Regions from separate parts of the Paenibacillus sp. sgz302190 genome, predicted to be linked through region 2. Evidence: predicted binding sites of a transcription regulator. Region 2 holds the regulator's gene; the other holds the start of a gene.
The links. Region 2 encodes CtsR, which represses protease genes until heat stress. Its sites were predicted from a motif close to ATGGTCAATAAAGGTCAAACA; they were not measured.
Positions count from the first base shown of each region.

Region 1: a site for CtsR is predicted at 5,846-5,866, ahead of clpP (ATP-dependent Clp endopeptidase proteolytic subunit ClpP). Genes of this name have one in related genera too.

Region 1 is NZ_JBZYAO010000004.1:26,392-41,918, forward strand. It holds gene rapZ (RNase adapter RapZ) at 1-270, shown strand, start outside; gene mgfK (gluconeogenesis morphogenetic factor MgfK) at 302-1,285, shown strand; gene whiA (DNA-binding protein WhiA) at 1,291-2,220, shown strand; gene AC6RNO_RS06815 (HPr family phosphocarrier protein) at 2,367-2,636, shown strand; gene AC6RNO_RS06820 (copper amine oxidase N-terminal domain-containing protein) at 3,269-5,029, shown strand; gene clpP (ATP-dependent Clp endopeptidase proteolytic subunit ClpP) at 5,105-5,686, opposite strand; tRNA gene AC6RNO_RS06830 (tRNA-Arg) at 5,911-5,985, opposite strand; gene AC6RNO_RS06835 (sugar-binding domain-containing protein) at 6,288-7,325, shown strand; gene gap (type I glyceraldehyde-3-phosphate dehydrogenase) at 7,382-8,386, shown strand; gene AC6RNO_RS06845 (phosphoglycerate kinase) at 8,483-9,664, shown strand; gene tpiA (triose-phosphate isomerase) at 9,679-10,431, shown strand; gene gpmI (2,3-bisphosphoglycerate-independent phosphoglycerate mutase) at 10,433-11,971, shown strand; gene eno (phosphopyruvate hydratase) at 12,007-13,299, shown strand; gene AC6RNO_RS06865 (M50 family metallopeptidase) at 13,345-14,052, shown strand; gene secG (preprotein translocase subunit SecG) at 14,137-14,373, shown strand; gene AC6RNO_RS06875 (alpha/beta hydrolase) at 14,468-15,256, shown strand; gene rnr (ribonuclease R) at 15,281-15,527, shown strand, end outside.
Region 2 is NZ_JBZYAO010000045.1:46,873-62,399, reverse strand. It holds gene AC6RNO_RS31980 (ABC transporter permease) at 1-1,431, opposite strand, end outside; M-box (ykoK) riboswitch at 1,762-1,936, opposite strand; gene AC6RNO_RS31975 (CtsR family transcriptional regulator) at 2,190-2,651, shown strand; gene mcsA (protein-arginine kinase activator protein McsA) at 2,668-3,180, shown strand; gene mcsB (protein-arginine kinase McsB) at 3,205-4,266, shown strand; gene clpC (ATP-dependent protease ATP-binding subunit ClpC) at 4,324-6,765, shown strand; gene radA (DNA repair protein RadA) at 6,930-8,297, shown strand; gene disA (DNA integrity scanning diadenylate cyclase DisA) at 8,338-9,417, shown strand; gene pssA (CDP-diacylglycerol--serine O-phosphatidyltransferase) at 9,504-10,250, shown strand; gene AC6RNO_RS31940 (nucleoside triphosphate pyrophosphohydrolase family protein) at 10,335-10,730, opposite strand; gene AC6RNO_RS31935 (PIN/TRAM domain-containing protein) at 10,873-11,940, shown strand; gene ispD (2-C-methyl-D-erythritol 4-phosphate cytidylyltransferase) at 11,992-12,696, shown strand; gene ispF (2-C-methyl-D-erythritol 2,4-cyclodiphosphate synthase) at 12,693-13,178, shown strand; gene gltX (glutamate--tRNA ligase) at 13,210-14,658, shown strand; gene cysE (serine O-acetyltransferase) at 14,993-15,527, shown strand, end outside.

The DNA of each region.
Region 1 (15,527 bases), on a different contig from region 2:
CCGCAGACCGGTCAGGACCCGGATGTGTACGATTACGTCATGAAATGGAACGAAACGCAGGAATTTCTTGCCAAACTGCTGGATATGCTGCACTTCCTGATGCCGCAGTATAAGAAAGAAGGCAAGAGCCAGGTCGTCGTCGGAATCGGTTGTACGGGAGGCAAACACAGGTCTGTCGCCATTTCGGAATATTTGGGCAAAGTAATGGGGACCAGCGAGACGGAAGTCGTGCGTGTAAGCCACCGGGACGCCGAACGGGACCGCGTATAAGAAGCTGTTCATTATTTAAGAGGGTGTATAGATGAAAAGAGATAGCTTGCAGAGCGTTCCCAAGATCGTTGTTATCGGCGGCGGCACCGGGCTTTCGGTTATGCTTAGAGGATTGAAAGAGAAGCCCGTTGATATTACGGCTATTGTGACAGTCGCCGATGACGGGGGGAGCTCTGGGATTCTCCGAGCGGAAATGCAGATGCCGCCACCCGGCGACATTCGCAACGTGCTGACGGCTTTGGCCGATGTGGAGCCTCTGCTTTCTTTAATGCTGCAGTACCGGTTTCAGACGGGAACCGGGCTTGCCGGACACAGTCTCGGGAATTTGATACTGGCTGCTCTCACGGACATTACAGGCGACTTTGTCACCGCTGTCAAAGAGATGAACCGGGTGTTCGCGGTCAAGGGCAGAGTGCTGCCGGCATCCAGCCATGCGATTGTGCTGAAAGCTGTCATGGAAGACGGCTCAACGGTCGAGGGCGAGTCCAAAATCCCCAAGGCGCAGGGCCGGATCAAGCGCGTATTGATCGAACCTCCCGATGTCGCTCCTCTGGAGGAGGCGCTGCAGGCCATTCGCCAGGCGGATGCGATTCTGTGCGGTCCGGGAAGTTTGTACACGAGCATACTCCCCAATCTGCTGGTTCCCCAAATCGCTCAGGAAATCATGAGCTCGGACGCCGTGAAAATGTTCATCTGCAATGTGATGACGCAGCCGGGCGAAACGGACGATTACTCGGTCGGCGACCATTTGGACGCGATTCACAGCCATTTGGGCCACCATTTGTTCGACTATGTCATCGTCAACAATGGCGAGATTCCGCCTCAGGTTCAGGCCAAGTACGCGGAGCAGGGCTCCAAGGCCGTCCACCTCGATTTGGATGAAGTGACGAAGAGAGGGTACCAGGTCATTGCCGACCGGCTCGTGCTGTTCCGTACCTACCTGCGCCACGATGCTGAAAAGCTGAGTGACCATATTTATCAGCTCGTCGAAAGCTGGATGTTAAGGAAGAGGTGAGACCTTTGTCCTTTGCGGCACAAACCAAAAAAGAACTGACTTTAATCGAAACGGATGCGTGCTGCGAAAAAGCGGAACTGTCGGCGCTGATCCGTATGAACGGCACCGTGCAGTTGTCTAATCAACGCGTCATCCTGGACATTTCAACCGAAAACGCCGCCATCGCAAGGAGAATCTATACCCTCCTGAAAAAGACGTACCACCTCCATACGGAGCTGCTTGTGCGCAAAAAAATGCGCCTCAAGAAGAACAACGTGTACATCGTCAGAGTGCCCGGACAAGTGCAGGAGCTTCTGAGCGACCTGAAAATCGTCTCCGAGGGCTTTCTGTTCACGCCCGATATCGAAAGGGAAATTATCCGCGGCAACTGCTGCAAACGGGCGTATTTGCGCGGTGCATTTATGGCCGGCGGCTCGGTTAACAACCCCGAGGGCTCCTCGTACCATCTGGAGATCGCCTCGATCTATGAAGAGCATTGCAAAGCGCTGTGCCAGTTGGCGAACAAGTTCGATCTCAATGCGCGCTTCATCGAGCGCAAAAAAGGGTTCGTCTTTTACATCAAGGAAGGCGAGAAAATCATCGAATTCCTGAGCATCATCGGCGCTCATCAAGCGCTGCTGCGGTTCGAGGACGTGCGCATTATGAAAGATATGCGCAATTCGGTGAACCGTATCGTGAATTGCGAAACGGCAAACCTGAACAAGACGATCGGCGCGGCCGTCAGGCAGATCGACAACATCCGACTGCTGCAAAGGGAAGTCGGCCTCGAGAACTTGCCGGAGAAGCTGCGGGAAGTCGCCGAAATCAGGCTGCAGCATCCGGATATGAACCTGAAGGAAGTCGGCGATATGCTAAAAGGCAGCGTCAGCAAGTCGGGCGTGAATCATCGCCTTCGAAAAATAGATGAATTAGCCGAAAAACTGCGAAATTCGTAAGTACGACACAACCAAACAGCTAATTCGCAAGTTTTTCTCAATTTTTCTAGTGTACTTCCGCGAAAAATGCTATAATGTTTTAACATAGGGTAATGAGATGTATTCGACAGTATTTCATATAAGCTTGAGTAGGGGGAATTAGTTCCATGTCCAGACGGCCAGTCGTTGTGAAGTTGAGAACGGGACTTCATGCCAGACCTGCGGCATTGTTTGTTCAAGAGGCGAATAAATTTTCATCGGAAATCTTTGTTGAAAAAGATGAAAAGAAAGTAAATGCGAAGAGCATCATGGGTATTATGAGCCTCGCCATCAGCACAGGGACCGAAGTTTTCATAAGTGCGGAAGGTTCGGACGCCGAGCAGGCTGTAAACGCTTTAGTCACATTGGTCAGCAAAGAAGAATTGGAGAACCAATAATTCGAACGAAGGCTTCCTCTCGGGGAAGCTTTTTTGCGTTTTTACCTTAGTTGCTCAAAGATGCGAGGGGGCGGAGTCGATTGCGTAATCCGCCTGGCCGTGCTGCGTAGAAAGCCTGCAAAAATCAGGCTGCCCAAGACCCCCCGCAGCGTCAGAGGCGATAGCCGCAATCTGCCAGGCTGCACGAAGAAAACCTGCAAAAATACATGAATTTGCGTCCTTGATCGCTGGCCGCGAAGAATTCCTGCAAAAGTGCAGGCTTTTCACCGAATACGTGGGCTCAGATTCACTTTCGGTGATAATTCCTGTACTTTTGCAGGTTTTTGTCCAAAATAAGTCAATTCCACAGGGAAAACCTGCACTTTCGCAGGTTTTTTCACGCCAAGCTGTCTCCTTCCCGATTGCGCAAGCGGCCGGCCAAGAGTGGCCGGCGCCTGTCATTTCGAAGGAATATATGTTTCCGCCGGGCCGTTCGCCCAATTTCCTTTATCAGCTAATTTCGTGGCAAAATTGTTAACAACTTGTGAATGTGAGAAACCTTTCTCTTGATGCGCGCGTCTAATTAACGTGACTAAAGAAGGAAAAGGCTTTTTGCCATTTTCACTTACTTATCGGACAAAAGGAGTCAGAAGATGAAACAGTTCAAGAAAGAGCTTACCCTGCTGCTGGCGCTGGTTATGTTTGTGTCGAGCATTGCAATAGCGCCTGTAGCCGGTGCGGTTTCCGCAAGCGCCTCCATGATCCTGTTGTATTTGGACAAGACGGATGCATTTGTGAACAGCGAGCAGGTGCAATTGGACGCCCCGGCCACGATTATTGACGGCAGCACGTTCGTTCCCGCCAAATTCCTCGGCGATTCGATGGGATTCAAAGTCGAGTGGAGCGACGCGACCCGGACGATTCATATGACACCATCAGGTTACGATATCGTACTGGATGTCGACAACAAGAAAGTGACGATCAACGGCGTCGATACCCCTTTTGATAAAGTTGCTTCAATCGTGAATGGCAAGCTGCTGGTGAAGCTGACATGGGTAGCGGACTATATGGGGGCCAAATATACGTACAACGGCGAGCTCCGCCGGGTGGAAATCATTTCGTTTCCTGCGGCTGAGGGTGTTTATGTAGATCGGGACAGCAACTCCACACCTGTCGCCAAGTTTACAACGGCGAAGGCTTCGTACCGGCTCGGAGAGCCTGTCAAATACGTCGACCTGAGTTACGATCCGGATGCGGAAGGCCTTGTATCTTACAACTGGAAAGGGAAGCAGGAAGCCTTTTTCCAACCGGGCAAGTATCCGGTATCCTTGACGGTGGCCGATGCCCATGGACATGTGAGCAAGGAGTTCAAAAGCTACGTCACAGTCGTCGACCAGCAGTATTTGAGCGAGTTCGAGTATCCGATTTACACCAAGCCGATCGGCAGCTCGATCAAAGCGGACTGGGGCATCATCTGGGCGCATTTTAACCAAATGCCGGCTTTGACCAAGAAGGTGACGCAAGAGACCGACCGCAAGCTTCTGGTTAGCGACAGTCCCGAAGAGTTTACCGAGAGAGGGATTTTGTATCAGGATAACATCAACGGAAAAGCGCGCTTGTATGCCGATCACATTAACGGCACGAAGCAAAAGATGACGATGGCGATTTTCGCCACCAACAATACGGACCAAGCCGTTACGATCAAAACGACGAACAAAGGCGAAGTATACCCTTCCGTATATGCGAATTTGATTGGAAGCGAAGCTTCCGTGGACTTTTTGCTAAACAATGTGTATGATCAAAAGCTGACCATTCCGCCGCATCAAACGTATGTTTACGCGAAGCTTCCCGATTTTTATCCGGGTCAAGGCGTGAACTTGTTCTACGACGTGGAAACCGATGGGGAACTGCAAATGTCTTTTGCCGTTACCGAGAAGCTGTCCACGAACTCGTTGAAAGATCTTCCGCTGCTGCCTTACACCGGCCATGTGCGGGGAACGTTCCCGGTCTCCCAGATTAATTGGGATATAGATGCTTCATCCTTTACCAAAACATCGGTGGTATCGATCGGAGACAACAAAACCGACCCGTTCGTCAAAGGCTACGATGTGATGCGCAAGGAAAACGTGGATAACGGCGGCAACTACGGCGTCGTGTACAAAATGCATATCAACAAGCCGCGCAAAATGGCGGTCATGATGATGGCCAAAGGCGGCGTGTTCAAAGGCCCGTTCAAGGTGAACGGAGAAATGATTCCCGTTCCGTATTCCGGCGTAGTCACGGCGTTCGACGGTTTGACGCTGCTGGCCCGGACCACGGGAAGCGAAGATTCCCTGGATATCGAGTTCACGCCTCCGGCGGGATCGGCGTTCCCGATCGATCTGATTTTCTACCCTATGGAAGATAAAAAGTAAGCATAAAAAAAACAGCCCCTGAGCGCCCGGAAGCGTTCGGGAAGGCTGGTTTTTTGTTGTTTTGAGCGGATGGCGTTACACGCGCTCGATGACTTTGTCGATAAGTCCGTATTCCGCCGCTTCCGCAGCGCTCATGAAGTAGTCGCGGTCCGTATCCTTCTCGATGCGCTCCAGCGGCTGGCCGCTGCGCTCGGCAAGAATTTTGTTCAGGTTGTCGCGCATTTTGAGGATGCGTTTCGCGCGGATCTCGATATCGGAAGCTTGACCTTCCGCACCGCCGAGCGGCTGATGGATCATCACTTCGCTGTTAGGAAGCGCGTAGCGTTTGCCTTTGGCGCCGGCCGTCAGCAAGAATGCGCCCATGGAAGCGGCCATGCCCACGCAGATCGTGGAAACGTCCGGCTTGATGAACTGCATCGTATCGTAGATGGCCATCCCTGCTGTAATGGAACCGCCTGGGCTATTGATGTAAAGGCTGATATCTTTGTCAGGGTCTTGTGCGGCCAGGAAAAGAAGCTGGGCAATAATGGAGTTCGCGACGACATCGTTTACGCCGGTACCGAGGAAAATGATGCGGTCCTTCAGCAAACGGGAATAGATATCATAGCCTCTTTCGCCGCGGGCGTCCTGTTCAACGACCATAGGGATAAAACTCATGAGAATTACCTCCTTCGATGGGTACAATGGTTTCAAATGGAAATACTACTTACAGTATGGCCAAGAGAATGTTTAAAAAGTCTGCGCCTTTCTTAATACGAAAGGGAACATTTTCAAACGAACTCGTTGTTAACTAGTATGATACCGAAAAAACAAACAAAGGTCAAGAAAGGTCAAACTTATAATCAAAAAAAATCAGTTTCGCAACTGATCTTCGTTCGTGTTGGCGCGCCCGAAGGGAATCGAACCCCTATCTCAGGCTCCGGAGGCCTACGTCATATCCATTGGACCACGGGCGCATGCAATTGAAATTTAGTGAAGCAAGGGTTATTATATGACACCGAATAAAAAAAAGCAAGACTGAAAATGCTTTCAGTAAAAAAAGGCAAAAATATTTGAACAATTGTTGAATCTGACAAAGCAATTGGTTATAATAATAATGCACGGAACGATATATCTCGACAATGTGCGATTCAAGTTAAAGACTTACCGAATTTGAAGTACTGGCAGTACTCAATTTTTTTTGCTCGGGTGGGACGAAAAATGCATACCCGGGACATAAAACGTCCAATCAATGGAGCAGGAGCGTTGTGATCGTCATATGAGAGAAATCCTTGACATTCAAAAGCAGCTCTTGCCGGACCTCATGGATGTTATGAAAAAACGTTACTCGATTCTGCGCCACATCCTTGTTTCCGGTGTCGTAGGGAGAAGAACGCTGGCCAGCTCGCTCGATATGACGGAGCGCGTCCTGCGCGGCGAGGTCGAGTTCCTCAAGGAGCTGGGCCTGCTGGAGACGGATGCCACCGGCATGAAGGTCAGCGAATCCGGCCACCGGCTTCTGGAGAAGATGGAACCGATCATTAAAGCCGCTTTCGGTCTGACCGACCTGGAAGAGAGCATCAGCCGGGCGTTTCAAATCGCCCAGGTAATCGTCGTGCCCGGCGATTCGGACGTCTCCGCCTTCACGAAGAAGGAGCTTGGACGGGCAGGAGCGGCCGCTTTGCGCAAACACGTCGCCAAAGACGATGTCATTGCTGTAACAGGCGGATCGACGATGGCGCAGGTTGCGAACCATTTGACGATCTCGTCGCGCATGAAGGGCAGTTGGTTCGTACCGGCCCGGGGCGGACTCGGCGAGAGCGTGGATATGCAGGCGAACACCATCGCATCCATTATGGCCAAAAAGACAGGCGGCAAATACAGGCTTTTGCATGTGCCCGACCATTTGGGCGAAGAAGCTTATCAGACTTTGATCCAGGACCCGCAGATCCAGGAGGTTGTCGACGTCGTGCGCAGCTGCCGCATCGTCGTACACGGAATCGGAGAAGCTATGGTCATGGCCCGCAGGCGCAAGGTGGATGCCCGGACGACGCAAAGCTTGCAGGAAGAAGGAGCTTTGGCCGAAGCGTTCGGCTATTATTTTGACCGGCAAGGAAATGTCGTCCACAAGATGGCTACAGTCGGCCTCAGGCTGGAAGACATTCAGCGCGTTGAAGTCGTCATCGGCGTCGCAGGCGGCAAGAGCAAGGGGGAAGCGATCGCTTCAGTACTGCTTCACGGCCAGGAAGACGTGCTCGTGACGGATGAAGCCGCCGCGCTGGAAATTATGAAGCATGCCCCACAAATGCCATCATGACGTGTCTTTTTGACCGTCTTGACCATATAATTTTTAAATCTTAGGAGGAATTCGCTATGGTAAAAGTAGGTATTAACGGTTTCGGACGTATTGGACGCAACGTGTTCCGCGCAGCTCTGAACAGCACTGAAGTTCAAATCGTGGCAGTAAACGATCTGACAGACGTAAAAACATTGGCTCACTTGCTCAAGTACGACACAACTCACGGCAAACTTAACGCTACTGTAGAAGCTGGCGAAGGCGAACTGATCGTGAATGGCCGTTCCATCAAAGTATTCGCTGAGCGCGACCCTGGAAACCTGCCTTGGGCTTCCGTAGGCGCTGAAATCGTTGTTGAATCTACCGGTATTTTCACAGCGAAAGAAAAAGCTTCCCTTCACCTGAAAGGCGGCGCTAAGAAAGTAATCATCTCCGCTCCTGCAACTGACGAAGATATTACAATCGTTCTTGGCGTTAACGAAGATAAATACGATCCTGCTGCACACACTGTAATCTCCAACGCTTCTTGTACGACTAACTGCTTGGCTCCGTTCGCGAAAGTGATCAACGATCAATTCGGTATCGTTAAAGGTATGATGACTACTGTTCACTCCTACACGAACGACCAATCCGTGCTTGACCTGCCGCACAAAGACCTTCGCCGTGCCCGCGCAGCCGCTGAGAACATCATCCCTTCCAGCACTGGCGCAGCTAAAGCGATCGGCCTTGTTCTGCCAGAACTGAAAGGCAAACTGAACGGTATGGCTATGCGTGTTCCTACGCCTAACGTATCCGTTACGGACCTGGTTGTAGAAACAAAAGTCAACGTAACTGTAGACGAAGTGAACGCAGCTCTGAAAGCAGCGGCTCAAGGCGCTCTGAAAGGCATCCTGAACTACTCCGACGAGCCTCTTGTATCCAGCGACTACAACGGAGATCCTGCTTCCTCCACGATCGATGCCCTGTCCACAATGGTAGTTGGCGACAACATGCTGAAAGTGGTTTCCTGGTACGACAACGAGTGGGGCTACTCCAACCGTGTCGTTGACCTTGCCGCTTTCATCGCAAGCAAAGGTCTGTAATTCATAATCAGCACACTTGTAGACACTTGAAGAGGAGAAGCGATTCTCCTCTTTGTGTGTGATTGTTACCAAAAAACCGCTCGGGAGGCCTGTTCCATGAATAAAAAAAGTGTCCGCGATGTTGAAGTATCCGGCAAAAAAGTGTTTGTTCGCGTAGATTTCAACGTACCTCTGGAAAACGGTCAAATCACAGACGATACCCGGATCAGAGAAACGCTGCCTACAATCAAATTCCTGATTGAAAAAGGCGCAAAAGTCATTTTGGCGAGCCACCTTGGACGTCCGAAGGGTCAAGTGGCCGAAGAGCTTCGTCTGACTCCGGTTGCCGCAAGACTGGCTGAATTACTTGGCAAGCCGGTAGCGAAAGCCGACGAGGCGATCGGTGAAGCAGTTAAAGCGCAAGTCGCTGCGCTGAAAGACGGCGATGTGCTGCTGCTTGAAAACGTTCGTTTCTACGAAGGCGAAGAGAAGAACGATCCCGCTCTGGCGAAAGCTTTTGCCGAATTGGCCGATCTGTACGTGAACGACGCGTTCGGTGCGGCTCATCGCGCTCACGCCTCCACGGAAGGCATCGCACATCATCTGCCGGCCGTATCCGGTCTTTTGATGGAAAAAGAACTGGATGTGCTCGGCAAAGCGCTGAACAATCCGGAGCGTCCTTTTACCGCGATTGTCGGCGGCGCGAAAGTGAAAGACAAAATCGATGTGATCAACAACTTGCTGAACATTGCAGACAACGTGATCATCGGCGGAGGCTTGTCCTATACATTCCTGAAAGCGCAAGGGAACGAGATCGGCAAATCTCTCGTGGACAACGAGAAGCTTGACCTGGCGCTCGGTTTTATTGCCAAAGCGAAAGAAAAAGGCGTGAACTTCCTGCTTCCGGTCGATATCGTAGTCGCCGACAAATTCGGACCCGACGCGAACACGCAAATCGTTCCGGTGGATGGCATCCCTGCTGAATGGGAAGGCATCGACATCGGGCCGAAAACCCGTGAAATTTATGCGGACGTCATTGCAAAATCCAAACTGATCGTTTGGAACGGACCGATGGGCGTGTTCGAAATCGAGCCTTTCTCCCACGGCACCCGCGCTGTAGCTGAAGCTTGCGCTGCCACTTCCGGCTACACGGTTATCGGCGGTGGAGATTCCGCGGCGGCTGCTGAGAAATTCCATCTGGCTGACAAAATGGACCACATCTCGACAGGCGGCGGAGCTTCCCTGGAGTTCATGGAAGGCAAAGCACTGCCGGGCGTTGTGGCTCTGAACGATAAATAAGGGAGGATCTTTCGATGAGAAAACCGATTATCGCAGGCAACTGGAAAATGTTCAAGACCGTTTCCGAAGCGGTCAGTTTTGTAAACGAAGTGAAAGGCGGGGCGGAAGTAGACGGCGTAGAGAGCGTAATCTGCTCCCCGTTCACGAACCTTCCCGCTCTGGTTGAAGCCGTTAAAGGCACAACCCTCCATATCGGTGCGCAAAACCTGCACTTCGAAGATAACGGCGCATTCACCGGCGAAATCAGCGGCGTTATGCTGAAAGAGCTGGGCGTAGAATATGTCATTATCGGACACTCCGAGCGCAGAGCGTATTTTGCCGAAACCGACGAGATCGTGAACAAAAAGGTTCAAGCGGCATTCAAACACGGCTTGACGCCGATTCTGTGCGTAGGCGAGAAGCTGGAAGAGCGCGAAGCGGGTCAAACCAAAGAAGTTTGCAAAGTGCAGACAGAGGCGGCTTTCCAAGGCCTTAGCGCGGAGCAAGCGGCTAAAGTCGTTATCGCTTACGAGCCGATCTGGGCGATCGGTACGGGCAAATCTTCCACAGCGGAAGACGCTCAAGACGTAATCGGTTATATTCGCCAACTGGTGAGCGGTTTGTACGGGGCTTCCGTGGCGGATGCGGTTCGCATTCAGTACGGCGGCAGCGTGAAACCGAACAACATTGCCGAGTACATGGCACAGCCTGACATTGACGGCGCGCTTGTAGGCGGAGCGAGCCTGGAGCCTGCTTCCTACATCCAGCTCGTCGAGGGGGCGAAGTAAGATGTCCAGACCGAAACCGGTAGCGCTGATCATTCTCGACGGCTTCGGGCTTCGTTCGGAGGAGCAGGGCAATGCGGTCGCACACGCGAAAAAGCCCAACTACGACCGTTACTGGTCGACTTATCCGCATACGACCTTAATCGCAAGCGGCGAAGCCGTAGGTTTGCCGGAAGGACAGATGGGGAATTCCGAGGTAGGGCACCTGAATATCGGAGCGGGACGTACCGTGTATCAGGACCTGACCCGGATTTCCAAATCGATTCGCGACGGCGAATTTTTCGATAACGAGACGCTGCTCGGCGCCGTTCGCCACGCCAAATCGACCGGGAAGAAGCTGCACCTGTACGGGCTGCTCTCCGACGGCGGCGTGCACAGCCACATTCAGCATTTGTTCGCACTGCTCGATCTCGCGAAAAAAGAGCAGCTTGAAGAAGTGTACATTCACGCTTTCCTGGACGGCCGCGACGTGGCTCCGGATTCGGCGAAAAAGTACATGGAAAGCTTGCAGCACAAAATCGCGGAAGTCGGCGTAGGCAAAGTTGCCACCGTGCAAGGCCGCTACTACGCGATGGACCGCGACAAGCGCTGGGAGCGTACGGAAAAATCGTACCGCGCGATGGTTTACGGCGAAGGCCCGACTTATACCGATCCGATGCAAGCGATCATCGATTCGTATGAAAAGTCGGTCTTCGACGAGTTCGTCATGCCGACCGTCATCGTAGGCGCTGACGGCAAACCGGTAGGGCTCGTGGAGTCCGGCGACGCGGTCGTCTTCTTCAACTTCCGTCCCGACCGGGCCATCCAGCTTTCGCAAGTGTTTACGAACGAGGATTTCCGCGGGTTTGACCGCGGGGACAAAGCTCCTCGTAATCTTTACTACGTGTGCCTGACTTTGTTCAGCGAATCCGTAGACGGCTTTGTCGCGTATAAACCTAAAGATCTCGACAACACGCTTGGCGAAGTGCTGGCCCAGAACAATCTGAAGCAGCTGCGCATTGCCGAGACGGAAAAATATCCGCACGTGACGTTCTTTTTCAGCGGCGGGCGCGATGTGGAACTGCCGGGCGAGACCCGCATTCTCATTCCTTCGCCGAAGGTCGCTACTTACGACCTGCAGCCTGAAATGAGCGCGTACGAAGTGGCGGAAGCGGCTGTGAAGGAAATTGAAGCGGAGCGCCAGGATGTCATTATCCTGAACTTTGCCAACCCTGACATGGTCGGCCACTCCGGGCTTCTGGAGCCTACGGTGAAAGCTATCGAAGCTACAGACGAGTGCTTGGGCAAAGTCGTCGAAGCGATCTTGGCCAAAGGCGGCGTCGTGTGCATCACCGCCGACCACGGCAATGCGGACGTTGTGACGAATCCGGACGGAACGCGGAACACGGCGCATACGACAAATCCGGTGCCTTTTATTGTTACGGACAAATCTGTTACACTAAGAGATGGCGGAATTTTGGCGGATATCGCCCCGACGATGCTGGACTTCCTGCAAGTACAGCAGCCTGAGCAGATGACGGGTTCCACCATCATCAAGCGATAATCATACTAACCAACATAAAAGGAGTGTTATCAACGATGACTATTATTTCTGACGTTTACGCTCGCGAAGTTCTTGACTCCCGCGGCAATCCGACTGTTGAGGTGGAAGTATACCTCGAATCCGGCGCTTTCGGCCGCGCAATTGTGCCTTCAGGCGCTTCCACAGGCGCATACGAAGCCGTTGAGCTTCGCGACGGAGACAAAGCCCGTTACCTCGGCAAAGGCGTTCTGAAAGCCGTTGAGAACGTGAACGAAATCATCGCTCCGGAAATTATCGGATTGGACGCTCTGGACCAAGTCGGCATCGACAGCAAAATGATCGAGCTGGACGGAACTCCGAACAAAGCGAAATTGGGCGCTAACGCAATTCTGGCCGTTTCCATGGCTGTAGCCCGCGCGGCTGCCGACGCTTTGGACGTGCCTCTGTACACATACCTGGGCGGATTCAACGCGAAAACTTTGCCTGTTCCGATGATGAACATCATCAACGGCGGCGCGCATGCCGACAACAACGTCGACGTTCAAGAGTTCATGGTTCTGCCAGTAGGCGCAGCCAACTTCAAAGAAGCGCTTCGCATCGGCGCGGAAATTTTCCACAACCTGAAATCCGTTCTGAAAGAAAAAGGCCTGAACACGGCAGTTGGCGACGAGGGCGGATTCGCTCCGAACCTGAGCTCCAACGAAGACGCCATCCTGACCATCATCGCCGCTATCGAGCGCGCAGGCTACAAACCGGGCGTTGACGTGTTCCTGGGTATGGACGTTGCGTCCACGGAGTTCTTCAAAGACGGTAAATACCACCTTGAAGGCGAAGGCAAATCCTACACTCCTGCCGAGTTCGTAGACTTCCTTGCTGCATGGGTCGACAAATATCCGATCATCACAATCGAAGACGGCTGCTCCGAAGACGATTGGGAAGGCTGGAAATTGCTGACTGAGAAACTGGGCGGCAAAGTACAACTCGTCGGCGACGATCTGTTCGTAACGAACACAAGCCGTTTGTCTACAGGCATCGAGCAAAACATCGGCAACTCCATCTTGGTTAAAGTAAACCAAATCGGTACGCTGACCGAAACTTTCGACGCTATCGAAATGGCAAAACGCGCAGGTTACACAGCGGTTATCTCCCACCGTTCCGGTGAGAGCGAAGACAGCACAATCGCTGACATCGCCGTTGCTACCAACGCCGGCCAAATCAAAACAGGCGCTCCTTCCCGTACGGACCGCGTAGCGAAGTACAACCAACTGCTTCGCATCGAAGACGAGCTGCACTCCGTAGCTCAATACGCAGGGAAGAAAGCATTCTACAACCTGAAAAACTTCAAATAATTTCGCTTCGCTTCACATAATTTAATACCGGGAGGGGGTTGCACGATGAGCAATTGGGTGAAGACTATTTTATTTTTGATAGGTTCCGCTTTGCTGACTCATTGGATCCCCTCTTCTTTTTTTCGCAATTTGGATACGATGGTTCATGAGTTCGGCCATGCCGCCGTCACGCTTGCGCTTTCAGGGAAAGTGCAGTATATCGAGCTTTACGCCAACCACAGCGGGGTTACGCACTCTTTAATCACGAAGTCGTGGTCGATTGTTCCGGTTGCGCTCGCCGGTTATACGACGGCATCCTTGTTCACCTGGTTTTTATTCTCGGCTTATGCCAGAGGGAAGCAGCGATTGGGACTTCAAGTGATGACAGTGTTGGCCGTGATTTCTTTAGTGCTGTTCGTGCGGAACGCGTTCGGCATTACGTTTATTATCGGCTTGATCGCCATAACCGTACTTGCCCTGGCGTTAGCTCCCAAATGGCTGCGGGACATCTATTATTTGCTGCTCGCTTTCCTTTGCCTGGAGGAATCGGTGTTCGGGCCGTTATCGCTGGTGCTGTATGCATGGAGAAATGCGCGTGCGGCAGGCGATGCTACAAACCTGGCCCTTTATACGGGTGTGCCTGCTATCGTATGGGCCGCGTTTTTCTTGTTGTTTTCCTTATGGTGCGCAAAACAGGCCGTTCAGGCATTTTTGGGCCGCAGGGGAAACAGAGCGAATCACCCGCAATCGCCGGCAGCTTCCTACCGGAATTAGGAAAGGAATTGTAATCTTGGACGAACTATGTTAAAATACTCATGCTGAATGTATAGGCAAAGATCAGGCTATTGGGGTGCTAACATGGTAATCTTATTCAAGGTTTTGTTGATCATAGCTTCAATCGGATTAATTTGCATCGTATTGCTGCAAAAGGGTAAAAGTGCGGGGTTGTCCGGCGCTATTTCCGGCGGTGCGGAGCATTTGTTCGGCAAGCAAAAAGCGCGCGGTTTAGAGCTGTTCTTGTCCCGTTTCACGATGGGGCTTGCTGCCGCATTTTTCATTCTCTCCATTGTCGTAGCTTACGTAGTGAAAGCTTAGCACACATAAAACGATAACAGCAGGGGAACATTACTCCTGCTGTTTTTTCATTTTACAACGAAAGTCTATGTGTGCAGGAGTGCAACGGAGAAAAATGGGCGAGAATAGAATATATAAATCGACGGAGCCCTTCCTCTGGCAGGGCAGCGGGGCGAACGGGCAAACCGGAATTTTAATGATTCACGGCTTTACGGGAACGCCGTCGGAGTTTCGAAGAATCGGCTATTATTTGCAGGATCAGGGGTACACGATTCATGCGATTCGGCTGCCGGGCCACGGCACTTCGCCGGAAGAGATGCTGCGAACCGAATGGACGGATTGGTATGGGCACGTGCAAGCAAGCTATGACGAGCTGGCCTCGCAGTGCAGCCATGTTGTAGTCGTAGGCCATTCGATGGGCGGGCTGCTCGCATTCATGCTGGCCGCAGAGCGGAATGCCGCAGGCATCGTATCGCTGGCTGCTCCGGTATATCTGGCAACCCGGAAGACAGCGCTTGCGGTCATGCTGCAGCATTTTATCACCTATGTGGAAAAGAAGCCCAAGAACATCCCTACGCTGCTGGATGAGTCATGTGCGTATACCAAAACGCCGATTCGTTCCATAGTCAGTTTGCGTAAACTAATGAAGCAGGCGAAAAAGCTGCTCCCCCGGGTAGCTGCGCCGGTATGGATCGGACAAGGAGCCATGGACGCCGTCGTCCTGCACCGAAGCGCCGCATTTTTGTATAAGAAAATAAATTCGGCAATCAAAGAAGTGCATTACTATCCGCAGTCGTCCCACGGAATGCTGCTGGATCAAGAAAGAGACAAGATTTATGAGGACATTTCTTCATTTATCCGGTCTCTGAAGCTGCAGCCCGGCAAGCAGGAAGCTTATCCGTGAAAATTACAAGAAGGTGAACAATACATGATAACAGAAAAAGAAATTTTGAGCTTTATGCAGGAAATGGCCTATAAACCGATGACTTATCAGGAGCTCGAAAAGCATTTTGGCGTTGGGAATGCCAACGAATTTAAAGAGTTTTTGAAAATTTTAAACCATTTGGAGCAGGAAGGATTGATTTTGAGGACCCGCAACGACCGTTATGGCGTGCCGGAACGAATGAATTTAATTCGCGGCAAGCTGCAAGCGCATGCGAAAGGCTTCGGCTTTC
Region 2 (15,527 bases):
TAGACGCGACAAACGCAAAATAGATGCAGCTTCTTTCAAATCGGAAGGAATAGCCATCGCTCCGGCGATGACGTTGAACAGGATGTACCACTGCGTTCCCAGCATCATGAGAGGAACAGCGCCGATATCCATGCTGATCCCAAGCTTCAGGTACAGGATGGCGAACAACGGGAAAGCCATATTGGCCGGAAAAGAAGCGAGGACCTGCACAACAGGCTGAGCAATCCTGGATAGTTTGGGACTCATCCCGATCATGACCCCGACCGGAACCGTCCATGCTGCGGCCAGCAGCGTTGCCACGAATACGCGAAGAGCCGTTAAAAGCCCGAGTCCGACAACCCGCAACAATTCCTTCCAGCTTAACTGTACGATTTCGAGCAGAGCTTCATACACATACCTCGCGACGAACAAAATGATGACGATTCCGATTAGCCGGACCGCTATTTTGGATGCGAGTGCAGGCGGTTTCGGCCAATGGATGGCGGCGCTTCGCTTTTTGAAACGACTGCTTAGGTCGTGAAAAAAGGTTCCGGCGGCATGATTAGCGTAGCGAACGAATCTGGCGCGTTTGAGGATATCGTATACCCAGGATTGCGGCACTTCGCCCGCTTCCGTTTGCTCGTTCTTGAATTTTTGCGCCCAAGCGACGATCGGCCGCCAGAACAGCTGGTCTACCAGAATAATCAGAATGACCATAGTGATAATGGCGTATACAATGGCTTTCACGTTTCCTTGATCGGCGGCCAAAGCCATGTAAGATCCGATGCCGGGCAGATGAATGTCTTGATTGAGCACGCTGATCGATTCGCTGGCCGCGAGAAAAAACCAGCCTCCGCCGAAAGACATCATGCTGTTCCACACGAGCCCCAACATGGAAAAGGGCACTTCGAGCTTGGTAAAGCGCGGCCACCGGCCAAGCCGGTGAATACTGGCTGCTTCGTCCAGCGCCCGCGGTATCGTCGTCAGCGAGTGGTAGAAGCTGAATGTCATATTCCATACCTGACCGGTGAATATGGCAAAGATCGAAGCGCATTCGACGCCGAGCAGACTGCCGGGAAAAAGCGCCATGAACATCAAGACGGTTGCCGACAGGAAACCGAGCACAGGCACGGATTGCAGGATGTCGAGCGCAGGGATCATAATTTTCTCGGCAATCCGGTTGTTCGCGGCGATTCGCCCGTATACGAACGTAAACAATAACGAAGCGCCGAAGGCGATGAACATTCTCAAAAGCGAGCGCCCCGCGTAATAAGGAAGCAGATAGGGGTCAAGGTTCATAACAGGCTGCTGGCTTGGAGAAAATGGGGCGCGCATACCGGCGCCAAGCTGGGCAGCCATATAAAGAATGGACATAAGCATGAGAAAGACGATGATGTCCGCCAAACCGAACTTACGTTTGCTGTTGATGGTGGAGAAGCCGTTCCATTTCATCGTGATAACCCCCTTTGGGCGAAATAAAAAAACTCTCCCCTGCAATTGGCAGGAGGAGAGCGCAAATATTCCATCTATTCAGATTGATTATCAGATGAATCAGCGGCAGAACAAGCCCTTGGGCAAGCCGGGCTTTGAACATGCTTGATGACGATCTGAGGGTACGCTGAATAATGGATGCACACGTTTCCTAGCTAACAATGCATATGGCAAGCTATTCATCTGTCGCATTCGACTACTACTGTCCATTTCCAGTTTCCCCCCTTTGTACATACAATATGAAAGCCCTCAGGGATTGGTCCCAGAGGGCATGCGTTTACAAGGCAATAAAACGGCTCCCCCTAGTCCAGTTTTGACACTATACAACGTAAAGCGAACGTTCGTTCGCTTAGCCACCTTAAGAAAAGCCTTAATCCGGCAGTTCCTGTTCTACCCATTGGCATCTTTCGATATTTCCGGGCAGTGGCCTATGTTTGTATAGGAGCCTCACCTAACGAGGACATATTTAATTCCTTTGAAATCGTACTCCTAAGTACGCTTGCTTGTCAATAGCAAAAAAAGCAAAAAAGAATCAATTGGAAAGCGCCGTGACGTTAAGTTGGAGTAATTTTGTAAATACTGAGTGTAGGGCCGCAAATCAGGCGCAAAATACTTTTTAACAGCAACACTTGTCAAAAAGAAAGGAAATGATTATAATTTAGTTAAGGTCAAAGAAAGTCAAAGTCAATTTACTTCTAGAATTCTGGGAGGATGAATTGATGCGTAATGTTTCAGAAATTATCGAGCAGTACTTGAAACAAGTTTTGCTGCAAAGTCCCGAAGGAGCGATCGAGATTCAGCGCAATGAGCTTGCCGATCAGTTCCAATGCGTTCCGTCCCAAATCAACTACGTTATCAGCACCCGGTTTACTTTGGAGAAGGGATACATTGTGGAAAGCAAGCGCGGGGGCGGCGGCTATATTCGCATCCAGAAAATCGAGCTGCGTCAGCACGGCTCCATACTCGATCACATTTTTCGGACGATTCACACTCACATAGATCAGGTCGCCTCCGAGGGACTTATTTATCAGCTGCAGGAAGGCCATTTTATTTCTGCACGTGAGGCCAATCTGATCAAGGCGGCTATCTCCAGGGATGTGCTGACCTTCAAGCTCCCGCTGCGGGATGAAATCCGCGCTAATATTCTTAAGGCAATGCTGATATCCTTGCTGAGCAAATGAGGGAGGGGTACACTTTATGATTTGTCAGGAGTGCGGCAAACGGCCGGCGACGCTTCATTTCACCAAGATCATAAACGGCGACAAAAACGAGTTTCACATTTGCGAAACTTGCGCCCGCGAGAAGGGCGAGATGATTCCGGGCTCTTCCAACGGATTTTCCATCCACAATTTGTTGTCGGGACTTCTGGATTTTGAGCCTTCGTCGGTCGCTTCTGCCAAGCCGCAGTCGGTGCGCTGCGAACATTGCGGTCTCACCTACACCCAATTCAGCAAGCTCGGGCGATTCGGCTGCGGTTCATGCTACCAAAGCTTTTCGGAGAAATTAGATCCTCTGTTCAAAAGAGTGCACGGCAACACGGTTCATGTAGGCAAAGTTCCCAAACGCACCGGAGGACTTGTTCAATACAAGCGGGAAATCGAAAGTCTCAAAAAGGAAATGATGACCCGCATCGAAAGCGAAGAGTTCGAGCAGGCGGCTAAAATCCGCGATCAAATTCGGGAAATCGAAAAGAAGATCGCCGGAAATTAGGGTCTTGAGGAGGGTATGATTTCAATGGCGCTGCATCGTTTTACAGGAGATGCTTTAAGCGAATGGATGAAGGGGGACGGGCCGGAATCCGATATTGTCATCAGCAGTCGGATACGCATTGCCCGCAACCTCAAGGATTATCCTTATCCCATGCTCGCGACGAATCAGCAATCGGAGGAAGTGCTTGATCGGCTCTCTGGGGTTTTGGACAACGAAGAGCTGGAAACGATCAGTCATTTTTCGCTGATTCCGTTGTCGGAGCTTAACGAGCTGGAGCGGATGGTGCTGGTGGAAAAGCACTTGATCAGCCCGAATCTGGCGAACGAATCCAGGAATGGAGCCGTCATATTAAGCGAGAATGAATCTATCAGCATTATGATCAACGAAGAAGACCATTTGCGGATCCAGTGCTTGTGTCCCGGATTTCAGATTAAAGAAGTATGGGATTTGGCCAATCAGCTTGACGATATTTTTGAAGCCCAGCTTGATTACGGGTATGATGAGAAAAGAGGCTATCTGACGAGCTGTCCTACGAATGTGGGCACAGGGATTCGGGCTTCCGTCATGATGCATCTCCCCGCGCTCGTGCTCACCCAACAAATCAACCGGATTTTATCGGCGGTTACACAAGTTGGGCTGACCGTTAGAGGATTATACGGGGAAGGCAGCGAAGCTTTAGGTAATCTGTTTCAAATCTCCAACCAGATTACGTTGGGCCAGTCGGAAGACGAGATCATCGACAATCTTTTTAGCGTAGCGCGGCAAATTATCGAGCATGAACGCGCCGCAAGGCATAAGCTAATGCAAGAATCCAAAATGCGCATCATCGACCGCGTCAACCGCTCCCTCGGGATATTATCCTATGCGGGGATTATGGACTCGAAGGAAGCGGCCCAACGATTGTCGGATGTAAGGCTGGGCATTGACGTTGGGATCATCAACAACGTTTCATCCAACATTCTCAATGAACTGCTGGTGATGACGCAGCCCGGATTTTTGCAGCAGAGCGCGGGAGAAAAGTTATCCGCCGAAGACCGCGACATCCGCAGGGCGGAATTGATCCGGGAAAAGTTCGGCCGCTATTAAAGGCAGCATCATCCTTTGGGTTTTCCATAGATATATTACTTTTGGAGGTGTTTCTCTATGATGTTTGGAAGATTTACGGAACGAGCGCAAAAGGTTCTCTCCTTAGCTCAAGAAGAGGCCGTTCGGTTGGGGCACAACAATATTGGAACTGAGCATATTTTACTCGGACTGATCCGTGAAGGCGAGGGGATTGCAGCCAAAGCGCTGATTGCACTGGGCCTGGGGCTTGAGAAGATCCAGGACGAAGTGGAATCCTTGATTGGCCGCGGTCAAGAACAGCCGACCAACATCGCGTACACGCCGAGAGCAAAGAAAGTCATTGAGCTTTCTATGGACGAAGCCAGAAAATTAGGCCATACTTACGTAGGAACCGAGCACATTTTACTCGGGCTCATTCGCGAAGGCGAAGGGGTCGCGGCGCGTGTGCTGAACAACCTCGGCGTCAGCCTGAATAAAGCGCGCCAGCAAGTGCTGCAGCTGCTCGGCAGCAGCGAAACCGTATCGCCGAGCCACGGCGCTAATCCGAATGTGAACACGCCGACGCTCGACGGTTTGGCCAGAGACCTCACCGCATTTGCGAAAGAGGGCCATTTGGATCCGGTTATCGGGCGCAGCAAGGAAATCGAGCGCGTCATTCAAGTGCTGAGCCGCAGAACGAAAAACAATCCGGTCCTGATCGGGGAACCGGGCGTCGGTAAAACGGCGATTGCCGAAGGCTTGGCGCAAAAAATCATCAACAATGAAATTCCGGAAACGTTGAAAGATAAAAGGGTCATGACCCTCGATATGGGCTCGGTCGTTGCGGGAACCAAGTACCGCGGCGAGTTCGAAGACCGGCTCAAAAAGATTATGGACGAGATTCGCCAAGCGGGCAATATCGTGTTGTTCATTGACGAGCTGCACACTTTGATCGGCGCAGGCGGGGCGGAAGGCGCGATCGATGCGTCGAACATCCTGAAGCCGGCGCTGGCGAGAGGCGAGCTGCAGTGCATCGGGGCGACTACGCTGGACGAATACCGCAAATATATCGAGAAAGATGCAGCGCTCGAGCGCCGTTTCCAACCGATTACGGTAGACCAGCCGTCTCCTGACGAAGCGATTCAAATTCTTCACGGGCTCCGCGACCGTTACGAAGCGCATCACCGCGTGAAAATTACGGATGCGGCTATCGAGGAAGCGGTGAAGCTGTCCGACCGCTATATCACCGACCGTTTCCTGCCGGATAAGGCGATTGACCTTATTGACGAGGCCAGCTCCAAAGTAAGGCTGCGTTCCTACACGATTCCGCCTAGCTTGAAACAGTTGGAAAATAAGCTGGATGATATCCGCAAGGAAAAAGATGCGGCCGTGCAAAGCCAGGAGTTCGAAAAAGCGGCCGGCCTGCGCGATACCGAGCAAAAACTTCGCGAGGAACTGGATTCCACGCGAAACGAGTGGAAAGAAAAACAAGGCCGTCTGGATACCGAAGTGACTCCGGAGGATATCGCTCAGGTCGTTGCAAGCTGGACGGGAATTCCGGTCAGCAAACTGGCCGAAGAAGAGACCGAGCGTCTGCTCAAAATGGAAGACATTTTGCATGAGCGCGTAATCGGTCAAGAAGAGGCGGTCAAAGCGGTAAGCCGCGCCATCCGCCGCGCCAGAGCCGGTCTGAAAGATCCGAAGCGCCCGATGGGCTCCTTCATCTTCCTTGGGCCAACCGGCGTAGGTAAAACGGAACTGGCACGCGCCCTGGCGGAATCGCTGTTCGGCGATCAAAACGCCGTCATTCGCATCGATATGTCCGAGTACATGGAGAAGCACTCCACATCCCGCCTGGTAGGAGCGCCTCCGGGGTATGTCGGATATGAGGAAGGCGGCCAGCTTACTGAAAAAGTGCGCCGCAAACCATACTCGGTCGTCCTGCTTGACGAGATCGAGAAAGCTCATCCTGAAGTGTTCAACATCCTGCTTCAAGTGCTGGAGGACGGACGCCTGACGGATTCCAAAGGCCGCACCGTCGATTTCCGCAACACGTTGATCATCATGACGTCCAACGTGGGCGCGGAGATGATCAAGAAAAACTCCACGCTCGGCTTTACGGCCGTGCAGGATGCCGGCAAAGAATACTCCAACATGAAAGACAAAGTGATGGGCGAGCTGAAGAAAAGCTTCCGTCCGGAGTTCCTGAACCGGATCGACGAGATCATCGTCTTCCACTCTCTGGATGAGCAGCATATCGCTCAAATCGTTAGCCTGATGGCGGACGATCTGCGCAAGCGCCTGAAAGAGCAGGAAGTGGACTTCAACCTTACGGACAAAGCGAAAATGTTCCTTGCCAAAGAAGGCTTTGACCCGACTTACGGGGCAAGACCGCTGCGCAGAGCGATTCAAAAGCATATCGAGGACCGGCTGTCCGAGGAGCTGCTCAGAGGCAATATCTCCAAAGGCGATTCCTTAACCATCGACGAAAAAGAAGGCGAGCTTGTCGTCCTTCGCGGCGAAGGCGTAACAGCCCAATAATGTTCCTGAAAAGCATTTTGCTCCATCCGTTGCGGTGGCGGCAAAATGCTTTTTCTTTCGTATATTTTTCATCGGCCCTTTCACACACTTAGCAAAAGTGGTAAACTTTTATTGGTAAGTATAGCCAGATATTTCCGCATGTCTTATAAGGGAGCAAGTGCATAATGAGCAAACAGAAGACGAAATTTTGCTGCCAGGAGTGCGGCTACGAATCGCCGAAATGGATGGGCAAATGCCCAGGCTGCCAATCGTGGAATACGATGGTTGAAGAAGTGGAAACCGTTGTTCGCACCCAGGGGATGAATTCCTCTTTCGCCAGAACGAAAGAAAAGCCCACCCCTATCATACATATCGAGAGCAGCCCTGAGCCGAGAGTATTGACGAATAACCAGGAATTGAACCGCGTGTTGGGCGGAGGCATCGTTCCCGGTTCCCTGATTCTCGTCGGAGGAGACCCGGGGATCGGCAAGTCGACGCTGCTGCTGCAAACTTCATTCGCGCTTACGCAAGCCGGGCAGAAAGTGCTTTATATATCCGGAGAGGAATCGGTTAAGCAAACGAAGCTGCGGGCTGACCGCCTGGAAGCGTCATCGCCGCTGCTGTATGTGCTCTGCGAAACGAATCTGGAGCTGATCGAAGAGGCGATTCAGGAAACGGATCCCGATTTTTTGGTCATTGATTCCATTCAAACGGTTTATCATCCGGCTATTGCGTCCGCTCCGGGCACGGTTGGCCAAGTTCGTGAATGCACAGGCCATTTTATGAGAATTGCTAAAGGCAAAGGAATTGCAACGGTCCTCGTCGGTCACGTCACGAAGGAAGGGGCCATTGCAGGACCGAGAATGCTGGAGCACATGGTTGATTGCGTGCTGTACTTCGAGGGCGAGCGGCATCATTCCTATCGCTTGCTGAGAGCGGTGAAGAACCGTTTTGGTTCGACCAATGAAATCGGTATCTTTGAAATGCAGGAAGCGGGACTTGTCGAAGTCAGCAATCCGTCGGAGCTGTTCCTGTCCGAGCGGCCGCTCGGGGTGGCGGGTTCCACGGTTGTAGCGAGTATGGAAGGAACCCGGCCTGTGCTCGTCGAAATTCAGGCATTAGTATCAACTACGAATTTTCCATCCCCGCGCAGAATGGCTACGGGCATCGATCATAACCGGCTTTCGCTGATTATGGCGGTGCTGGAGAAGCGCATGGGGCTTTTCCTGCAAAATCAGGACGCCTACCTGAATGTAGCGGGCGGCGTCAAACTGGATGAGCCTGCAGTCGATCTGGCTGTGGCGATCAGTATAGCCTCTTCTTTCAAGGACCAGCCGACCCGGCCGTATGACGTTGTGTTTGGGGAGATCGGCTTGACGGGCGAAGTGCGCGGCGTTTCCCGCATTGATCAGCGGGTGAAAGAGGCGCAGAAGCTGGGCTTCCGCAGAGTCATTATGCCGGAGAAAAGCTTGAAGGGATGGACGCATCCCCCCGGAATGGAGATTATCGGAGTAAACACGGTATCAGAGGCACTAGCAGCGGCGCTGGGCTGACTCGCCTGCATGGAGCCAGCCAGTCATCAGGAGGAATAAAATGAGCAAAGAAGAGACGAAGCGGGACGTAATGAGCCAGTTGCTGCAAATGGTAGCCCCTGGTACCGCGTTCAGAGACGGATTGGAAAATGTCCTGCGTGCCAAAACGGGAGGACTGATTGTCGTCGGCTATAGTCCGGAAGTGATGGAAATCGTAGACGGCGGCTTTTCGATTGATTGCGATTTCTCGCCCAATTACCTCTACGAGCTTGCAAAAATGGACGGGGCGATTATTTTAAGCGAAGATATAAAAAGAATATTGTATGCGAACACGCAGCTGATTCCTGACTCGTCGATCCAGTCGTCCGAAACAGGTATCCGGCATCGGACCGCCGAGCGGGTGGCTAAGCAGACGAACAAGCTCGTCGTCTCGATCTCGCAAAGGCGCAATGTCATAACGCTGTATCAAGGCAATTTGCGCTATGCGTTGAAAGATATCGGCGTTATTTTGACCAAGGCGAATCAGGCGATTCAGACGCTGGAGCGGTACAAAGTGGTCCTGGATCAATCGCTTACCAATTTGGGCGCGTCGGAATTCGAAGAGCTGGTTACTTTGCACGATGTGACCAACGTCATCGCCCGGTTCGAGATGGTGCTTAGAATCAGGGCCGAAATCAACCGGTACATCAACGAGCTTGGCAATGAGGGCCGTCTAATCAGCATGCAGCTCGAAGAACTGGTCGGCAATTCGGAGTTGGAGGCGCGACTGCTGATCAAAGATTACGTTCGCGACCTATCGGATGACAAGGTCAAAGACGTGTTGACGGGGCTGAAGCGCCTCTCGTCGGATGAGCTTTTGGAACCTCAACAAATTATCCGCCTGCTGGGCTACTCACATACGAATGCGATTGCGGAAGAGCCCGTATCGCCCAGAGGATTCAGAATGCTTGGCAAAATCCCGCGGCTTCCCTCGATCATTATTGCCAATCTGGTCGAGAAATTCGGCTACCTGCCGCATATGATGATGGCAACCATCGAGGAGCTGGATGAAGTCGACGGCATCGGAGAGGTCAGAGCGCGCGCGATCAAGGAAGGTTTGAAACGAATTCAGGAACAAGTCTTCATTGACAGACATATTTAAAGTAGATACAATCATAAAGTATCATTGTTGAGGTTTTATTAAGGCGTGAATTAGGGTATAGTAAATCCAGAGGTGGACAAAAACATATGTTAACAAAATCGATTCCCAGCCTTTTTACCGTAGGGAACTTATTTCTTGGCGTTCTCTCGATCATCCTGGTGTTCAACGGAGAACCGGGGCGCGCCGCAGTTCTTGTAATCGTAGCCATGCTGCTGGATGGGCTGGATGGAAGAGTGGCACGGGCACTGAATGCGCAAAGTGAATTTGGCAAGGAGCTGGATTCGCTGTCCGACGTTATTTCGTTCGGTGTTGCTCCCGCATTTATTATGTATGTCGTTGCGTTTAACAATCCGGCCGTAATCAGTCCGGCTTTTGCTTGGATCGTAACGGCGATATTCCCGATTTGCGGCGCTCTGCGTCTGGCCCGCTTTAATGTCGTGGCCGGAACTCCCGGATATTTCATCGGGCTGCCGATACCGGCTGCGGGCGGCGTGCTCTGTACGCTTGCTTTGTTCAATAACGAAATTAACGTGTACGTCCTGTTGGTCAGCACTGTTCTTCTGTCTTATTTGATGGTCAGCACGGTAAAATACCCGAACTTCAAGAAAGCCGGCATTCCGAAGGCCGCCATATGGGTGACGCCGCTTATCGTAGCGGTTGCGGTCTTAATAGCGGTGAAATGGCCGGAGTCGATTTCCAAAATGATTTTCGTACCTTTGCTGCTCTACGCATTGTACGGCTTAAAAAAAAACGTTGATGGCATCTTCATCCGATTGCGCAGACGCAACAAAAGACGCGCAATGGATGACAACTCCGTCAAATCCGACGTATAAGACCGGCATTCCGAAAATAAAAAGCATTTATTTTCTCTGAAGCGCTTCAGAAAAAATAAATGCTTTTTTGTTTTGTCATCGTCATCAAGACATGTTGAAAAGTCCGAGTGTCGAGCATTTTTTGGATTCATTCTCCAAAACTTGCTCCAAATCTACCTGAAGAATGTTGCCAAGAGCCGCCATATAGAACAAGTTCCGCCCGAGTTCGGCGCTCAGAACTTCGCTGCATTGCTCGCACAACTGTCCGTTCACATGAGTCTCCAGTACTTCCTTGGCCTCGTCCAACGTCATATCGGAATGATACTGCTGTTTGGCGGCATGAATCCCGATACATCCGCATTCCGTAATGGATTTAATGACCGAGCGGTTCGTTGCTGCATTCGTTTGTTGAAATTTGGATAGGACGTCAAGCAAGCTGCGGTGACGGAGCAACAACTCGGATACTTGATCCTGGAACTGCTTTAAGGTCAGGGTGCTCATTTATCCACCTCGGTGTGTTTGTAACTTCCAACTTCATTATAATGGAAGCCCCCTAATATTTCAATTTGAATGATTAACGTTGGATAAATTGGAACATAATTGTAAAAGGGACTTAAACATAGTTTGACGTGGAGGTGAATCTATGATGAAGAAATGGATACAAATCATTTTTGCAATCATGGGGGGAAGTTTGGGCTATCAATGGAGTGATTCGATACTTCGTATGACGGGTTTTGCCGACGGAAAAGGACAAGCTTTCTGGCTGGCCGGCTTGTGTGCCGCCGCTATGTTCGTGTTGTCGGCCTGGGTGGCCGATTATGGCATGAAGCTGCTGATCCGGGGAGAAAGGAACGTCGAAAGCATTCCCGCAGCCGACCTGCTCTCGGGAACTGTCGGACTTGTCATCGGCCTGCTGATCTCGGCGCTCGCTTTTCCCGTGCTTGCGCAAGCTACTTGGGCCGGGCCTTTCGTACCGGTCGTTGCCGCTGCCGTGCTCGCCGTTATGGGATTCCGCATCGGTTATAACAAGCGGGACGAGCTGATGCAAATTTGGGCCAAAAGCCGGTCCCAAGGCTCCGATAAGCAGACGCATCGACCGTATGAGGAGCATAAAATCTTGGACACGAGCGTGATTATCGACGGGCGCATCGCGGATATTTGCAAAACGGGCTTTATCGAAGGCACGCTGGTAATCCCGGAATTCGTGCTGGAAGAGCTGCAGCATATCGCGGATTCCTCGGATTTGCTCAAACGCAACCGCGGCCGGCGCGGTCTGGACATTTTAAACAAGATTCAGAAAGAGCTGGAAGTGAAGGTGCTGATCTACGAAGGGGATTTCGAGGAAATTTCCGAGGTAGACAGCAAGCTCGTCCGCTTGGCTAAAGTGCTGCAGGGCAAAGTGATTACGAACGATTTTAACCTGAATAAGGTGTGCGAGCTTCAAGGCGTCTCGGTTCTGAACATCAACGATCTGGCTAACGCCGTCAAACCGGTGGTGCTTCCCGGGGAAGAAATTATTGTGCAGGTCATCAAAGACGGCAAGGAGCACGGACAAGGCGTTGCCTATCTCGACGACGGCACGATGATCGTAGTGGAAGGCGGGCGCGAGTTTATCGGAACGACGCTGGAAGTGATGGTTACGAGCGTGCTGCAGACATCGGCGGGCCGGATGATTTTCGCAAAGCCGAAATTGTTGGAAAAAGCCCAGTAAAATTAGTATGATAGGGGGAGGCAAATCAGCAATTATCCAGGTGGGGAATTTATGGGGAAGCTAGGGGTTGTCATCGTGGCGGCGGGCAAAGGGTCCCGCATGCGGACGGTAGAGAGCAAACAATATTTGCAGATCGGCAAAAAACCGATTTTGGTACATACGTTGCAATTATTTCAAAACATACGTGAAGTGGACGAAATCATTTTGGTCGCTCCGGAGGCGGATGTTGTCCGTTGCCAGCAATTCGTGGCGGATAACGCGCTGACCAAAGTGACCCGCATTCAAGTCGGCGGCGCCGAGCGGCAGGATTCCGTAAGACTGGGCTTGGAAGCGCTGGGGCCGGACACGGAGTGGGTGCTTGTGCATGACGGCGTCAGGCCTTTCGTAGCCGTGGAGCACGTTCTCGATTGTCTGCAAAAGGCGAAGGAGGCGGGTGCCGCGGTGCTGGCCGTGCCTGTGAAGGATACGATCAAAATTGTCGATGAAGCGAAGCAAATTCAATCCACGCCGGACAGACGAAGCTTGTGGGCGATCCAAACGCCGCAGGCTTTTCAGCTTTCTCTTTTAAGAGAGGCGCATGAGCGAGCTGCCCGGGAAGGCTTTATCGGCACGGACGATGCAAGCCTGGTGGAGAGAATGGGAACAAAAGTTCTCGTTGTCGAAGGGGACTACTACAACATCAAAATTACGTCCCCCGAGGACTTGCCTTGGGCGGAATGGCTTTTAGAACATGCAAGGGGAGAGGGTAAGTCATGATTCGAGTTGGACAAGGTTTTGACGTGCATCAATTGGCGGAGGGCCGCAAATGCATTATCGGGGGCGTCACGATTCCTTATGAAAAGGGGCTGCTCGGCCATTCGGACGCCGACGTGCTGCTGCATGCGATCACTGACGCGATTTTGGGAGCGCTCGGTCTGGGGGATATCGGCAAGCATTTTCCCGACACGTCCGCGGAGTTCAAAGATGCCGACAGTCTGGTGCTGCTGAAGCAGGTCTGGCAGTTGGCCAAAGCCAAAGGCTACCGGTTGGGCAACGCCGATTCGACGATCATTGCACAGAAGCCGAAAATGTCGCCCTATATTCCGCAAATGGCAGCGATTATCGCGGAGGCGCTGGAGGCGACGCCCGAGCAGGTGAACGTCAAGGCGACAACGACGGAACAGCTCGGATTCACCGGAAGAGGCGAAGGCATCGCCGCGCAATCGGTTGTTTGTTTAATTCGAGATGTGCTAGAATAGCAGATAATTATGGACAAAGAGGGGATTTATCATGAGTCATCCATTACGCGTGCGTTATGCGCCCAGTCCTACCGGGCATTTGCATATCGGCGGCGCCCGTACCGCGCTTTTTGACTATTTGCTGGCCCGTCGGCATAACGGGGCTTTCATCGTTCGTTTTGAAGATACGGATCAAACCCGCCACAAGGAGTCCGGCATCGCCGACCAGCTGAACGGTCTCAAATGGCTTGGTCTCGAGTGGGACGAAAGCGTGGATATCGGAGGCCCGTACGGTCCGTACCGCCAAATGGAGCGCCTGGACCTGTACCGGCCGTACGTCGAGCAATTGCTGAGTCAAGGCGACGCTTATCATTGCTACTGCTCGGAGGAAGAGCTTGAGCAGGAGCGCGCCGAGCAGGAAGCGAGCGGCGAAATGCCGCGGTACTCCGGCAAGTGCCGCAATCTGACGGCCGAGCAGGCCGAAGCTTATAAGGCTGCGGGCCGCAAGCCGTCCATTCGTTTTCGCGTCCCCGAAGACCGCGTGATCGCCTTCGAGGACAAAGTGCGCGAGCATGTCGAATTCGAGTCGAACGGCATCGGCGATTTTATCATTGTTCGCCCGGACGGCATACCTACTTATAATTTCGCCGTTATTCTCGACGACCACCTGATGCGGATCAATCTCGTCATTCGCGGCGAGGAGCATTTGTCCAATACGCCGAGACAGATTATGATGTATGAAGCTTTGGGGCTGCCGATTCCCGAATTCGCCCATTTGGCGCTGATTCTGAATCAGGACCGCAAAAAAATGAGCAAGCGGGACGAGTCCATTATCCAATTTATCGAGCAGTACAAGGAACTCGGTTATTTGCCTGAAGCGGTGCTGAACTTTATCGCGCTGCTCGGCTGGTCGCCAGGGGGAGAAGAAGAAATTTTCACCAAAGAAGAGCTGATCGCTGGGTTCGACCTGAGCCGCGTATCCAAGAGCCCTGCCGTATTCGACATGGACAAGCTCAATTGGATGAACAACCATTATTTGAAAAAAGCTCCGCTGTCCCGCGTTGTCGAACTGTGCATTCCTCATCTGCAAAAAGCCGGGTTCATCCGGGAAGAGCTGGATGCAGCTGCGCAAGAGTGGGTAAGCGCTCTGGTAGGGCTTAACCAGGAAAGAATGCGCTACGCGGCGGAAATTGTCGATTTGTCGAGGCTGTTTTTCCAGGACGAGCTCCATATCGACGAAGAAGCGGCAGCGGTTCTGCAAGAAGAGCACGTTCCTGTCGTGCTGCAAAGCTTCCTGCAGCAGATCGAACAGGCAGCCGAGCTGACGGTCGATGGGATTCCGGCCCTGCTCAAGCAGGTGCAAAAAGATACCGGCTATAAAGGCAAGCAGCTGTTCATGTCCATTCGCGCGGCCTTGACCGGACAAGTGCACGGACCGGATTTGAATATGTCGATTTATTTGCTCGGCAAACAAAAAGTTGTGTCAAGGCTGCGGAAGTGATTGTAAAGCCGCTATCTTTTCGCTATACTTAGTTCATTATGATAAGCGACGATCAGGAGAGTACGATTGTCAAGGAATTCCCAGAGAGGATAATCGAAGCGTTAGGCTTCGGGCTGTGAGTTATCCAATTCCTGCAACCGGAAATGCACCTGTGAGCTGCCGCGCCGAATTCTCGCACGAGAACCGTAGGCGCAGCCGGATGCCCACGTTAAGGGACGCTAGAGTTGGGAGACTTCCGAGTCACCAAGCAGAGTGGAACCGCGGTAGAACGCCTCTGCAGCCTTATGGCTGCGGGGGCTTTTTGATTTTACTCCCGTTTAAGAAGGTGAAGAGCATGTGGAAAACGATCAAATCCGATATTTCCGCCGTATTCGATAACGACCCGGCTGCACGAAGCTGGTTTGAAGTCGTGTTTACGTATTCGGGGCTTCATGCCATTTGGTGGCATCGGATCGGTCATTGGTTTTATAAACGCGGCATTTTCACAGTGGCCCGCATCGTCTCGCAATTCAGCCGGTTCATGACGGGAATCGAAATTCATCCCGGCGCAGTAATCGGAGACCGGCTGTTCATCGATCATGGCATGGGAGTCGTAATCGGGGAAACGTGCATCATCGGCGACGATGTAACTTTGTACCAGGGCGTCACGCTGGGGGGAACAGGCAAGGAGAAGGGAAAAAGGCATCCAACGATCGGGAATAATGTTATTATAGGATCGGGAGCCAAAATCATCGGATCGTTTACCGTAGGGGAAAATTCCCGAATCGGCCCGAATACCGTAGTCATTAAAGAAGTGCCTTCCAACAGCACCGTTGTTTGTATTCCGGGTAAAATCGTAAAGCGGGACGGTGTGCGCGTGAACCGATTGG